3 regions of the Alkaliphilus metalliredigens QYMF genome follow, and region 1 is predicted to be linked to each of the others. Evidence: riboswitches for the same ligand, from Rfam matches in the RefSeq annotation. Region 1 holds a riboswitch; each other region holds the start of a gene.
The links. A riboswitch is a leader RNA that binds a small molecule or an ion and turns the genes downstream of it on or off. The one in region 1 is predicted to bind cobalamin.
Positions count from the first base shown of each region.

Region 2: another riboswitch for cobalamin. It lies ahead of nikA (nickel ABC transporter substrate-binding protein); the one in region 1 lies ahead of cobU (bifunctional adenosylcobinamide kinase/adenosylcobinamide-phosphate guanylyltransferase).
Region 3: another riboswitch for cobalamin. It lies ahead of AMET_RS07475 (class I SAM-dependent methyltransferase); the one in region 1 lies ahead of cobU (bifunctional adenosylcobinamide kinase/adenosylcobinamide-phosphate guanylyltransferase).

Region 1 covers NC_009633.1:3,718,742-3,723,031, reverse strand. The annotation lists gene AMET_RS17815 (DUF2225 domain-containing protein) at 1-219, shown strand, start outside; gene AMET_RS17810 (lipase family alpha/beta hydrolase) at 288-1,613, shown strand; cobalamin riboswitch at 1,663-1,845, shown strand; gene cobU (bifunctional adenosylcobinamide kinase/adenosylcobinamide-phosphate guanylyltransferase) at 1,967-2,530, shown strand; gene AMET_RS17795 (cob(I)yrinic acid a,c-diamide adenosyltransferase) at 2,552-3,094, shown strand; gene cobS (adenosylcobinamide-GDP ribazoletransferase) at 3,096-3,836, shown strand; gene AMET_RS17785 (histidine phosphatase family protein) at 3,892-4,290, shown strand, end outside.
Region 2 covers NC_009633.1:4,845,961-4,850,250, forward strand. The annotation lists gene opp1B (nickel/cobalt ABC transporter permease) at 1-406, opposite strand, end outside; gene nikA (nickel ABC transporter substrate-binding protein) at 490-2,091, opposite strand; cobalamin riboswitch at 2,277-2,469, opposite strand; gene AMET_RS23595 (MFS transporter) at 2,723-3,898, shown strand; gene AMET_RS23600 (vanadium-dependent haloperoxidase) at 4,111-4,290, opposite strand, start outside.
Region 3 covers NC_009633.1:1,568,682-1,572,971, forward strand. The annotation lists gene AMET_RS07460 (sensor histidine kinase) at 1-67, shown strand, start outside; gene AMET_RS07465 (FmdE family protein) at 485-1,009, shown strand; gene AMET_RS07470 (redox-sensing transcriptional repressor Rex) at 1,291-1,941, shown strand; cobalamin riboswitch at 2,045-2,223, shown strand; gene AMET_RS07475 (class I SAM-dependent methyltransferase) at 2,390-3,220, shown strand; gene AMET_RS07480 (ABC transporter substrate-binding protein) at 3,289-4,290, shown strand, end outside.

The sequences.
Region 1 (4,290 bases):
GAGACGGAGCCGCTTCCCTTGGGAAATTTAGATGAAATTTCGGTATCATACTTATTAGGAGAGTTAAATAGACGACTGGGTTATTATCCTGAGGCCATTCGATGGTATGCTAAAACATTAGAGCATCCTGATATCAAAAATAAAAGAATGATTCAGCTTAAATCAAGAACCCAATGGCAATTGGCCAAGGAAGAATATGATCTAAATAAGAGAGGATAGCACCCTATGGGTGCTTTTTTCTTATATTAAAGCATAGATTATAGTAAAAATATTTATGGAGGGGAATTATGAGGAAAAATCCTAAACCACCAATGATTTTTCTGCCAGGGTTAATGGGGTCAATGGGAAGAGATATGATCCCGGGAACAGGGGACTGGAGCTTCGGAGTGGCTCGATGGATTTATAAACCACTCATTGATGGACTAGAGCAAAGAGGATATGTTTTAAATGAAGATTTGTTTATTTGCTATTATGACTGGAGAAAGGAATCCCATGAGATTGTTGACAGGTATTTAAAGCCAATGCTAAGGAAAGCAAAAGAAAAGTGTCCAGGGCAATCAATTGATATACTCTGCCACAGTAGGGGAGGAATCGTGGCCAGGAGCTATATACAAAGCGGAGAGTATGACTATGACATTGGGAATTTAGTCATGATTGGAACACCCAACGCCGGTGCCATTGATGCCTATTATTTTTGGTCAACGGGAGAAATGTTAAATGATCCTAATCAAAAAGATAATCTCTATGACATGATAAAAAGAGGATATATGTGGATTCTAAGAAAATTATTGAATATTCCCTGGGGAATAGAAAACATCCATGAAATCCATCAATCATTTCCCGCTATACAAGAGATGCTTCCTGCATTGGACTATGGAGACATCTTATATTATAGGAATGGATTTGGGGATTTGAAGCATATCCCAAGACCCTGGATTCGGTATCATAATTTTAAACTTGATGAAATGAATCAAGCCATCGCCCTGCGACATCTAAGAAATCGAGTGGAAGGGATCCATGTGATTGTAGGAACCAATGTAGAAACAAATGAATGTTTATTAGTTGATGGTAAAAAATTCATCTATGAGAATCAAGAGGTCATTGTTGATCATACTGTCACCTATAAAGGAGATGGGACTGTAACAAAAAACAGTGCCCAGTTACCCCCTTTCGATTACTATGAAATAGAAAAGAACCATCATCAAATGGTGGGAGCCTCCCTAGAGATATTGCAAGAGATTTATGGGTTAGACATAATTGATAGTATAGAGGAGGATGAGGTTTGCGAAACATTACATTTTATTTTTCATTACCATCATCGCTTAAAGATTGAAAAGAATGGCAAGCTACTTTTAGTCTATCAAGATAAAAAAGTGAACACTGAGTATGAATACATTTCAGAAGAGTTCGGAGAACGATATGTCTGGATAGCTCTAAAAAATATACCAGGGGGTATTTATACAGGTGAAATGATCACAAAGGATACTGATTTAGAGAAATTAGATTTTATCATTATAGGGAATGGTGTGGAAGAGGAATTGAAAGGAAGAGAGATCTTGAGACAGGACCGTGCTTCTGTGCAGGTGACATTTACATTTGAAGTCACTAACTAGAAGGGCCAATATAGCTATTGCCTATGAACTATAAATTTGATATGATAAGGATGAATTAAATCGAATTGGTGCTTTATCAAAGCTTAATAGGGAAAGTGGTTGAAATCCACTACAGCCCCCGCTACTGTAAGTGAGGATGAGTCCAGCAAAACCACTGATTGTGTCAATTGGGAAGGTGCTGGGTGTCAGAAGAATCACAAGTCAGGAGACCTGCCAACCCTAATTCCAAACAAACCTTCGGAGGGAAGGGTGGATCCTGCTGCTTGTATATTATTCCCTTACCTAATTTTAGGTAAGGGTTTTGTTTTTTGAAGAATTTGAAGAACTAAACTATTAATAAAAGGGGTTTGCTCATGAGTGGAAAAAAACTTGTACTGGTTACTGGTGGCGCTAGAAGTGGGAAAAGTAGCTTTGGAGAGTCATTATTGAGGGAGAAACAGGGAAATATATTATATATTGCCACTGCCCAAGCCTTCGATGAGGAAATGAAGGAACGTATCAAGCATCACAAAATACAAAGACCATCCCATTGGATGACCCATGAAGGGTATGAAAATTTAGGTCCGGTCATAAGTGTCTTGGGCGGTCAAATAGAAGGGGTACTACTAGACTGTGTCACAATCATGGTGACGAACTTAATGTTTCAACTAGAATCCAATTGGGATGAGGTGGGTACAGAAAGAATTCATCAGGTGGAGAATCACATCCAAGCAGAGGTAAAGACCTTGCTAGATACAGTAAAGGGCTTAGAGATACCAGTCATATTCATTACAAATGAAATTGGTATGGGAATCGTCCCAGAGAATAAGCTTGCGCGGATTTTTCGGGACATTGCAGGAAGGGTTAACCAAATGATTGCCAAGGAAGCAGACCAGGTTTATTTAGTGACATGTGGGATATCACAACGGATCAAATAGAAAAATACAAGGAGGGTTATAATGAGTAAAAAGCTAGAACAAGGATTAATACATATTTATACAGGTGATGGAAAAGGAAAGACGACAGCTGCACTGGGTCAAGGAATGCGAACAGCTGGGGCCGGCTATCGTGTACTCATGGTACAGTTCTTAAAAGGAAATGAAACTGGAGAGTTAAATAGTATTGAGAAGCTGGGAGAAGGCTTTGAAATCATGAGATTTGGACCTATCAATAATTTTTATCGAAATCTAAGTTCAGAAAGACGGGTAGAGGTAAAAGAAGATATTGGACAGGGAATAGAACAAATTGAGGTGCTTATGATAGCAGATGCATATGATTTGATTATTCTAGATGAAATCATGGCTTCGATCTATTTGGATATTGTCTCAGTTGAGGCTATTATCAGTCTCATAGACAAAAAACCCAATCATGTTGAATTGATTTTAACAGGCAGACAAGCACCAGAAGTTTTGGTCCAACGTGCAGATTATGTGACGGAAATGAAAATGATCAAGCATCCCTTCGAAAAAGGGATTATATCTAGGGAAGGTATTGAACATTGATATGAATCGATTTATTAGTATTTTACAATTCTTAACACGAATTCCTATCAAAAGGGATGTTCCTATGGAGGAAGCATTTCACAAAGGAATTATCTATTTTCCAGTGGTGGGGGGCATTATTGGTGCACTGCTCATGGTAGCCTATCGAGGCGCTTCTCTATATCTAGCACATTCTTTATCTGCTCTATTAACCGTGGGATTTTTTGTTTTTCTTACGGGAGGCCTACACCTAGATGGATTGGGTGACACATTTGATGGACTGTACAGTAATCGTAATAAGGAAACCATACTGGAGATTATGAAGGACAGTAGACTGGGAACGAATGGTGTCCTAGCTATGGTATTTATCCTACTTCTAAAGCTTTACGGAATCCAGGGATTAGGAGAACATCAAATCTATTGGGGAATCATACTGATGCCAGTAATGGGAAGACAGGCTATCGTATATGGCTGTTATCGAACAATCTATGGTCGAAGCCAGGGCTTAGGACATCTCTTTATTGGAAAGGTCAGTAAAAAAGAGCTATTGATCAGCAGTTTGTTGACCTTTATCTTGGCGGCCATGCATTTGCCTAGTCTTATTTTTGCTCTTCTGCTACCCATAGGAAGTCAATTATATAAAGGGCATGTAATGAAGAAAATTGATGGCATGACCGGGGATACATTAGGATCCCTATGTGAGTTGACTGAAGGATGCTATTTATTATTTATCCTTTTGATTACTGGGGCAGGATTGTTCTAAGGAACCCGAGGAAAGGAATCGTAGGTGGATGATAATGAAAAGAAGGGGTGCGTAAATGACTCGAATTTATTTGATACGGCACGGGGAAACCCAGGATAACTATGAAAAAAAGCTTTGTGGTTGGATTGATGGGCCTTTAAATCAATTAGGAAAAATTCAAGCCGCTGGCTGCGGAGAGGCATTGAGAAACATAAAAATGCATGTCATTTATACCAGTCCCCTAAAGCGTGCCTATGAAACTGCAGAGGCAATTAGAGGGGAACGACAAGAAGAAGTCATTGTTGTAGAAGAGCTTAAAGAGCTCCACTTTGGAGATTTGGAAGGATGGACCATGAAGGCAGTACAAGAAACACATCCAGATATTTATAATGGAATTAGAACTGATTCAGTAAATTTTCAGTTTCCCAATGGGGAAAGCATGAAGCAAATGCATGAACGAGCAACCAAGAAGATA
Region 2 (4,290 bases), 1.1 Mb from region 1:
GTATTATTTTATCTCCTATAGAGTCTTCAAATATAGCGCATAAAATCCCTGCCACAATACTAATTCCCAAAATCATGATCAGTGCTATTGCTGCCAAATATAGTGTAGCAGGTAATGCGCTTAGCATTTCATCTGAAACTGACTTGTTATTTATATAACTATTTCCAAAGTCAAAGCGAAGACTATTTCCCAACCAAATAATATACCTTTCAAAAAAAGGTTTGTCTAAACCTAACTCTTCCCGCATGGCTGCTACAGCTTCATCGGTAGGGGTAATTTCATTGACCCTTAGGGCAACTTCTGCCGGGTCACTGGTGTTTAAATTAATTAGCAAAAACGAAATGAAGGTTATTCCTATTAATATCGGTATAATAAATAATATTCGGCGAATTATATAATTTCTCATTGATTGCCCCCCTTACTAATTCAGATCTAAACATCATCTTTTACATAGGATTCCTTACCTAGTAAGGAATCCTATGTTTAGCTTTATTGCTGAAAATACATGTTTTCAAAAGGTATCTCATATTGGGATGTATTAAAACCAACACCTCTTAATGAAGGTTCATATACCGCTTTTGTTCTAGAATAAGTTAGTGGTATGTATACACTGGCATCGTGGATATAAGTTAGTATCTCATTGTACATTTCCTGTCGTGTATTTTCGTCGGTTTCTATCATAACATTTCCAATCATTTCATCTAGCCACGCTTTTTTTTCAAGTCCTACTTGAGCCTGATAGTCACCATGGGCTGGGATTCTCCATGAAGATACGTAGGATTGAGGGTCGTAGGGAATACCCCAAGATAAGGAATATTGAAGGTCAAAATCTCCTGTTTTTTGTCGATCTAAGAAGGCTTGTTTTTCTTCACCAACTATTTTCAAGTTTACACCTGCATTTTTTAAATTATCTTGCATATACTCACTGATCATACGTTCTTGACTATTATCGGAATTGTAATAAATAGTGATTTCCATTTTAGCACCATCCTTGTACCGATAACCATCATTACCTAAAGTCCAACCGGCTGCATCTAAAAGTTTTGATGCCTTATCTATATCATAGGACCTTTTTTCCAAGTCTACATTGCAATAGGCAACAGTAGGAGACAGTACGGTATCTGCTACGGATTCCGAACCATTAAGTATACCCTCGGCGATGCCTTCTTTATCTATGGCGTATTGCAAGGCTTCTCTTACCTTGATATCTCCTGTAATCTCTTTATTTGAATTTAATAGGATGGCCCTAGAAGCTATGGGCTCACTCATTACAGTAACATATTTCCCCCTATCTTCTAAAGCCTTAAAGGAATCTAAATCAACCATGTCTCCATCAGCTCCAAATAATAGGTCAATCTCTCCCTTTTCAAGGGCAAGAAGTATGGTTTGATGATCCGGCATAACTTGCCATTTAACGGCATTAAGCTTTGCTTTTTCACCCCAGTAGGATTCATTGGCAGTAAATATTGCATACTGATTTTCTTTATGCTCACTAAGCACCCAAGGACCTGTTCCAATGTAACCATTTACTCCTTCTTTCGTGTTGCCATCAATAAAGGAGTTAGGCGATATAAATCTAAAGGGTCTCGTTAATGCCAATTCGCTAAGGGTAGGATAATAAGCATTTTTTAGGACTAAATCAATGGTAAAGTCATCTATAATATCCACATGATCGATTTGATTTACTAGCTCTAACCATGCATGTCTTTCGAAATTATTCATGACGGCATCGATATTCATCTTAGCTGCTGCTGCATTGAACACCTCTCCGTCAGTAAATTTCACATCTTCCCTCAATTTGAAGGTATAGGTCTTCCCATCCTCTGATATCTCCCAATTTTCAGCTAACCAAGGTTTTACCCCCTCGTCTGTATTTATTACTAAGGATTCAAAAACCATATTTTGTGCTGCCATTTCTCCAGAGTAGGTATGGGGGTTAATATCCCTTATATCCTTGGTACTGGCGTATACCAGCTGTGTTTTTTCTTCACCAATATCTCCACTTGCTTGTGTTGTCGCTGTATTACAGCCTACCATAGAAAAACTTAATGCTAAAACCAATATCATCACTACTATTTTATTGCATTTCATTGCTTTTCCTCCTCCTAATTTAAAATAGATCTAATATTATAACTCTTATCAACTGAAGATTTCACCAGTACAGTTGCTGTTATTAACAAATTTCTGCAACAAAAAATCTCCTTAACTACATAAGGAGATCATTGGTAAAATAACCTGTATTTTATCAAAACATACCCCCCTATCCTCCGTAGAGTTGTGATTTATAATAATAGGCAGGTCTTCTGACTCAAGTATCATCACAGTGCAAAGCCTTCCCATATCAACAGTGGCATATTTTGCACTACTACTCTTTTACAGCGGCGGGACCGTACAGGATTTACACCTGTTTCCCTTTTAATTGAAGGCTCAACTTCCTTGATCCTTCAAACCTATTATCGTAGAATATTAGATTTTTAACAATTTCAGTATATATTGTATATTGTTTCCTGTCAAGAAATCAAGGGGACGGTTCTGTTGATTAAATACAGAAGGTAATGGGACAATGATTCAATTCATCGTCCCATTACCTTCTCTTATTTTTTGACGACCTTCAGCTCATTTTATATGTAAAAGACTTTGAGTTTATGTCATAATGGAAGTAATACTTTATCTATATCATCGTATTTTATTTGTTTCTGGAACTTAAGAGGAGGTTACACTTTTGGAATCAAAAAAAATGATAAATCTGTCATTCCTGTTTATTGTTAATTTTTTAGTCATGGTCATCTTTAATTCAACTTTCACTTTACTTCCACTCTATATACTAAAACTTGGTGGCACTGAGTTTCACTCGGGTCTTCAGACCGCCTTGTTTTTTATTACTGCTATTTGTCTGCGCTTCTATTTCGGACCCTTGGCAGATCGTGTTGGCCGCAAAATTCCCTTACTCATAGGAACTGCCTGCTTTGCTCTAACCTCATTATTATTTTATTATAGCAATAGCCTCTGGTTATTGACTTTAGCCCGTATGCTTCAGGCCCTTGGCCTATCTGCTTTTCTATCTAGTTCAATTTCTGCTGTTGCTGATATGGCTCCAGTAAATAAAGTGGGTACTTATATGGGGGTTTACAGATTGATCGGCGCCTTTGCTTTATTGGTGGGTCCCGCTACTTCATCCTTCATTATGAATCAATTTAGCTTTGGATTTTGGTTTATGACTTGTTTTTTATTTGGTCTTATTGCTCTCATTCTTCTATTTAAAACTCAATTTGTAGAAATCACTCAATCTACAAATTTAAGGATTTCTAATTCCATGTTATCAGTTTTGCTTGATAAAAAATATTGGGCGATCTACTTAGGCATAGGATTAACTGCAACCTCCTTTGGCGCCTTACTTTCCTTTGTGACACTTTACATTTCCAGAGTGACCGAAATCAGTAACCCTGGTATTTATTTTACTTTTTTTGGAATTGCTAGCATTTTCTCCACTCTTATCTCAGGACATCTATCTGATCGTTGGGGACGTTCAATGGTGGCCTGGCCAGCCATAGGCCTTCTAGGTTTGGGTGTTTCCATACTGTACTACCTAGATTCCGGTCAATATACGATTTTAATCATTAGCAGCCTGCTAACTGGTATCGGGTTTAATGGTGGTATTTCTGTCTTGTCTGCTTGGTTGGTTGATTTATCCCCCGTCAGCACAAGAGCCACTGTATTATCTGTACAAGAGAGTATCATTGATTTTTCCATTGGTCTCATTGCTCTTGCACTTGGTTCTTTAAGTAGCTCAATTGATTTTTCCATTTCTTTCCTATTCACTGGGCTGATTGTTGTGGTCTTTGCCATTTCATTGATTATTAGAACCAATGCCTCTTCTGCGACTACCCTTAGAGGTTAAAATAATGAGATTACTTTATCCTCTATGAGCTCTAGGGTTCTAATTAATTATCCTAGGCCCGTTACCCTTTTAAAATATGTAAAATATATTTTTACTTTAAAAAAGAGAAATCCTAAAATGAAAGAGGATTTCTCTTTTTTTAAATAGTTGATATAGATAAGAAGCGTGACATTGCTTATCCATATCATAACATATTAACAAATGGTTACTAACTACTCTGGTAAAAGTGGCAAATTACATGACCTAACTCTAGAGGGATATGGAATCACCTGATTGTATGGATGGGGATGTAACCTCGCATTTAAATCCTGTGTTGAAGGTCTATCAATCCCATTGTTATTCCCATCAAGCTGACACTTTAATATATCTACAATCAGCATTCCAATCTGCCT
Region 3 (4,290 bases), 2.2 Mb from region 1:
AAGCCAGATAGATGTAGGTACTAAAGTCGTGATCAATCTTCCGAGACATGTGCACCCGGACTTATAATAAACAATGAAATAACAACATGATTGACTCGTATAGTCAGCGCTGCTGTTGCTTAATAAGTACGTTGACTAGGCGAGTGGATGATTGAAGTTTTGAGGAGGCAATTGGAATGTTTTAGATATTTTTCAGCCAGTACGGAAAATATTTTGTTGAGAATTAAGTTTTTAAGTGAAAACTCAGATTTATTCGATTTCATAGTGGGTACTGATTTAAAGGATATTGATGAAAATTACAATGCAAATAATTTGATAATAAATTGACAATACTGGAAAAATATACTACTATGATATTATAAAGTAAAAATTATGATAAATACTAAGTCATGAAGACGAACTAGCTATATTTCAACCATGAAGGTTGTTCTAAGGGCTATAACTGTATTCAGTGACTTTATTAATTTTTTGAGGGGGATGACAAATGGATAAACAATTATGGGAAAAAGCAGTGGCGTTTCATGGGCATGAGTGTCCAGGGTTAGCTATAGGCTATAAAGCCTATGAGGCCGCCAAAGAAAAACTAAAGGTTGGTTTTTCAAAGGATGAAGATATAGTATGTGTAACGGAAAATGATGCCTGTGGTGTAGATGCAATTCAACTATTATTAGGATGTAGCTTTGGAAAGGGAAATCTTATTTATCGTGGTACTGGAAAGCAAGCCTTTAGCTTCTTTAACCGTACCACTGGAGAAAGTATGAGAATTGTATTGAAACCTTCTGACAAGAAAATGGATAGAGGAGAAAGACAAGCTTATTTGTTAGAGGCACCAATCGAAGAAATTTTTGAATTTAAAACACCTAAATTTGAATTGCCAGAAAGAGCAAGGATTTTTACCACGATTGCCTGTGAAGATTGTGGAGAGGGAGCTCCAGAGCATAAAATTCGCTTAATGGAGGGGAAAAGGGTTTGTTTAGATTGCTTTAAAGATTATTCTAGGGAATTATAAAACGAATTAGTTATATTTGTTTAATAAAGTCATGAAGGCACATTCTTTGCTGAAGCAAGAAGTGTTTTTATGGCTTTTGTTTTTAAAAAGGATAACTTCAACTATTCATTAAACTGGGTACTCTTTATGTACTTGATGAAGAGGTTTCTACAAAGTAGCTTGTAACGCAGCCTTTAACCATAAAACCGCAAAGGTTTGGTATACAGTTAGAAAAATTCTACTTTAAAGAAGTTATTAAATTTTATAAGAAAAATAAAAATCTTAAAATAGGAGACAGGTATATGGGTAAAAGTTACAGTAATGTTTCAATGGCTATTATTAGAAGGCTACCTAAATATTATGAATACCTAAAGCAGCTTATAGATAAAAATATAGATAGAATTTCCTCAAAAGAATTAAGTCGTATGATTGGATTTACACCCTCACAAATACGGCAAGACTTAAATAAGTTTGGGGGATTTGGCCAACAGGGATATGGCTATAACGTAGAAGTATTGTATGGAGAAATTGAAAAGATACTAGGCCTAAATCAGAGCTACAGTATCGTGGTAGTAGGAGCGGGAAGCCTAGGCCAAGGTATTGTTAATCATATTGATTTTGAAAATTGTGGATTTGATTTAAAGGCATTGTTTGATATTAAATATAAGTTTATGGGTAAGAAGATTAAGGGTGCCCCTATCTTTTATATAGATGAGTTGCAAAAGTTTATAAGTGAAAACCATATTGATATTGGAGTAATCTGTATGCCTGAGGAGTTTGTACAAGATACTGCAAACAAATTAATAGAGTCAGGTGTATCTGCTATTTGGAATTTTTCACCTATAGATCTTGACGCCCCAGAAGGAGTAATTGTAGAAAACATGAATCTAAACAATGGTTTGCTTACCCTATCTTATTTTGTAAGCAACAGTGGAAAAGATCAGGTTAAATAACGCAATATGATTTTAAATAATATTTGTTTTTATGGAAAATAATTTGACAAAATTGCTATAATATAGTATTTTTAAATAGAAATTTAAAATAATTAAAAATTTAACAAAAAATAGCTTATAAGGTGCTCTTTCATAGAGTTAAAAGGGAAAGTGGTGTAAATCCACTACAGCCCCCGCTACTGTAAATGGGTATGAAATCCGCGAATGCCATTGGGAAACCGAGAAGGTCGGAGAGTAAGATGATCCATAAGTCAGGAAACCTGCCTTATATTGTTATAAAACGAAACCTTCGGAGGGGAGGTGTTTTTTCTTGAGGATTTTTTGTTTTGATTTGAGATGAAACCACGAAGGTTTAGTGTGCAATCATGAAGATTGTTACTTTACTTTTTCGTGGTTTTTTGTTTTAGAGTCACAAATTAGTTGTTGAATTTGAGAGGGGCGAAGTATTATGAGGGATGTAGAAAAAATTGTGTACTGGAAAGATGCTTGGGAAAAAAAGAAAATGGATACTAAAAAGTCTGAAGTTTTTTGGGATAACAGAGCAGCGTTCTTTAATACAAAGGTTTCTCTAGAGAAAAATGAATCCAGCGACATTATAGACTTGTTATTAAAAAAAGAAATGTTGCATGAAGAAATGTCGGTATTAGATATAGGCTGTGGACCTGGAAAACATACCATTCCGATGGCACGTATTGTAAAGAAAATCACTGCTTTAGATATTTCCGAAAATATGCTAAACCATCTTCAAAACAATGCTAAAAAGATGAATTTAGATAATATTAAAACATTGAAGAAAGATTGGAAGGATATTGATTTAGAAAAAGAAGGGTGGAACAAAGCCTTTGATTTCGTATTTGCTTCTATGACACCTGGCGTATTTGATTTTAATACCCTAGAAAAAATGACAAAGGCTAGTAAAAACTATTGTTTTTTAAGTGGATTTGTTGATCGAGAGGACTCTATTTTTGATGAAGTAGAAGCAGAAATTTCAAAAATATATTCTTTGGAAAAACGAAAGGATAAAAAAGTATACTATGCCTTTAATGTTCTGTGGCACTTGGGTTATACCCCAGAGGTGTTTTACCTGAATAGAGAGTGGGAGGACATAAGAACAGTAGAGGAAACATGGCAGTTATATGTAGATAAGATTTCTATGCAAGTTGAATTAAAAGAAGAAGAAAAAATGTATATCAAGGAAGAACTAAAAAAACATCAAAATAATGGCAAGGTAAAGGAAAAAACAAAGGTTAAAATAGGTGTTTTGACTTGGAGTGTATAAATGTAAGCATATATTCACAGGGGAGTTCTATTTCCTAAAATAAAATAGCTCGAAGAGGAGTGAAGGATATGAGTTGGAAACAATGGAAAAAAGGAATGGTAATGATTGTAGTAGGTATGATGATGTTGTCACTTATTGGTTGTGGGACAGATACTTCACAAGAAGAAGTGGAAACCGTGGGGTCAAACAATGAAACTGAAGCAAATAAAGAAAAAGAAGATGTGGTGCTAAAGCTAGGAGGCGGAGACTGGGGATATCCATCACCCTATCTACATTATTCCAGAGGACCTGGTATTTATAAAATGCAGCTGATTTTTGATAGTTTGTTAGAATACGGTGAAGAAGGGTTAATTCCATGGCTTGCCAAGGAATGGGAGGTTTCGGAAGATGGACTTAACTATATCTTTACGCTACAGGAGGGGGTAAAATGGCATGATGGTCAGGTCTTAACAGCAGAGGATGTAAAGTTCTCCTTTGAGTTTTCGGAAAAACATCCTCCAGTACAGAATTATATTATGGTTGGGGATCAGTCAATAATAAAGGAAATTGAAATTCTAGAGGATGGTAGGGTGAAATTTACTTTTGCAGAAAAGAATGCAACTATTTTAGAAAAAATAGGAACAGTAAGAATCATTCCAGAGCATATTTGGTCAGAGGTAGAGGATCCAGAAAGCTTCCAGGATGAAAGAGCAGTAATAGGCTGTGGACCCTATACATTAACGAACTATAGTAAAGAACACAGTACCTACGAATTTACAGCTTTTAAGGATTATTGGGGACCAAAACAGAAGGTGGAAAAAATTCAATTTGTGCCTGTGAGTGATGAAATTATGGCATTTGAGAACGAAGAGATAGACCAAATCGGTGTAGGGGCCGATTTATTGGATCGATATATGGGAGATCCTACTTTTACAGTGTTAGAGAATCCAGCATTTTGGGGATACCGTTTAACACTTAATATGGAAAAAAATCCGATATTTAAGGAAAAGGAGATTCGTCAAGCGATTGCCTATGGTATAGACCAACAAGAAATGGTGGACAAGGTGGAAAGGGGTGCTGCTGTCGTAGCA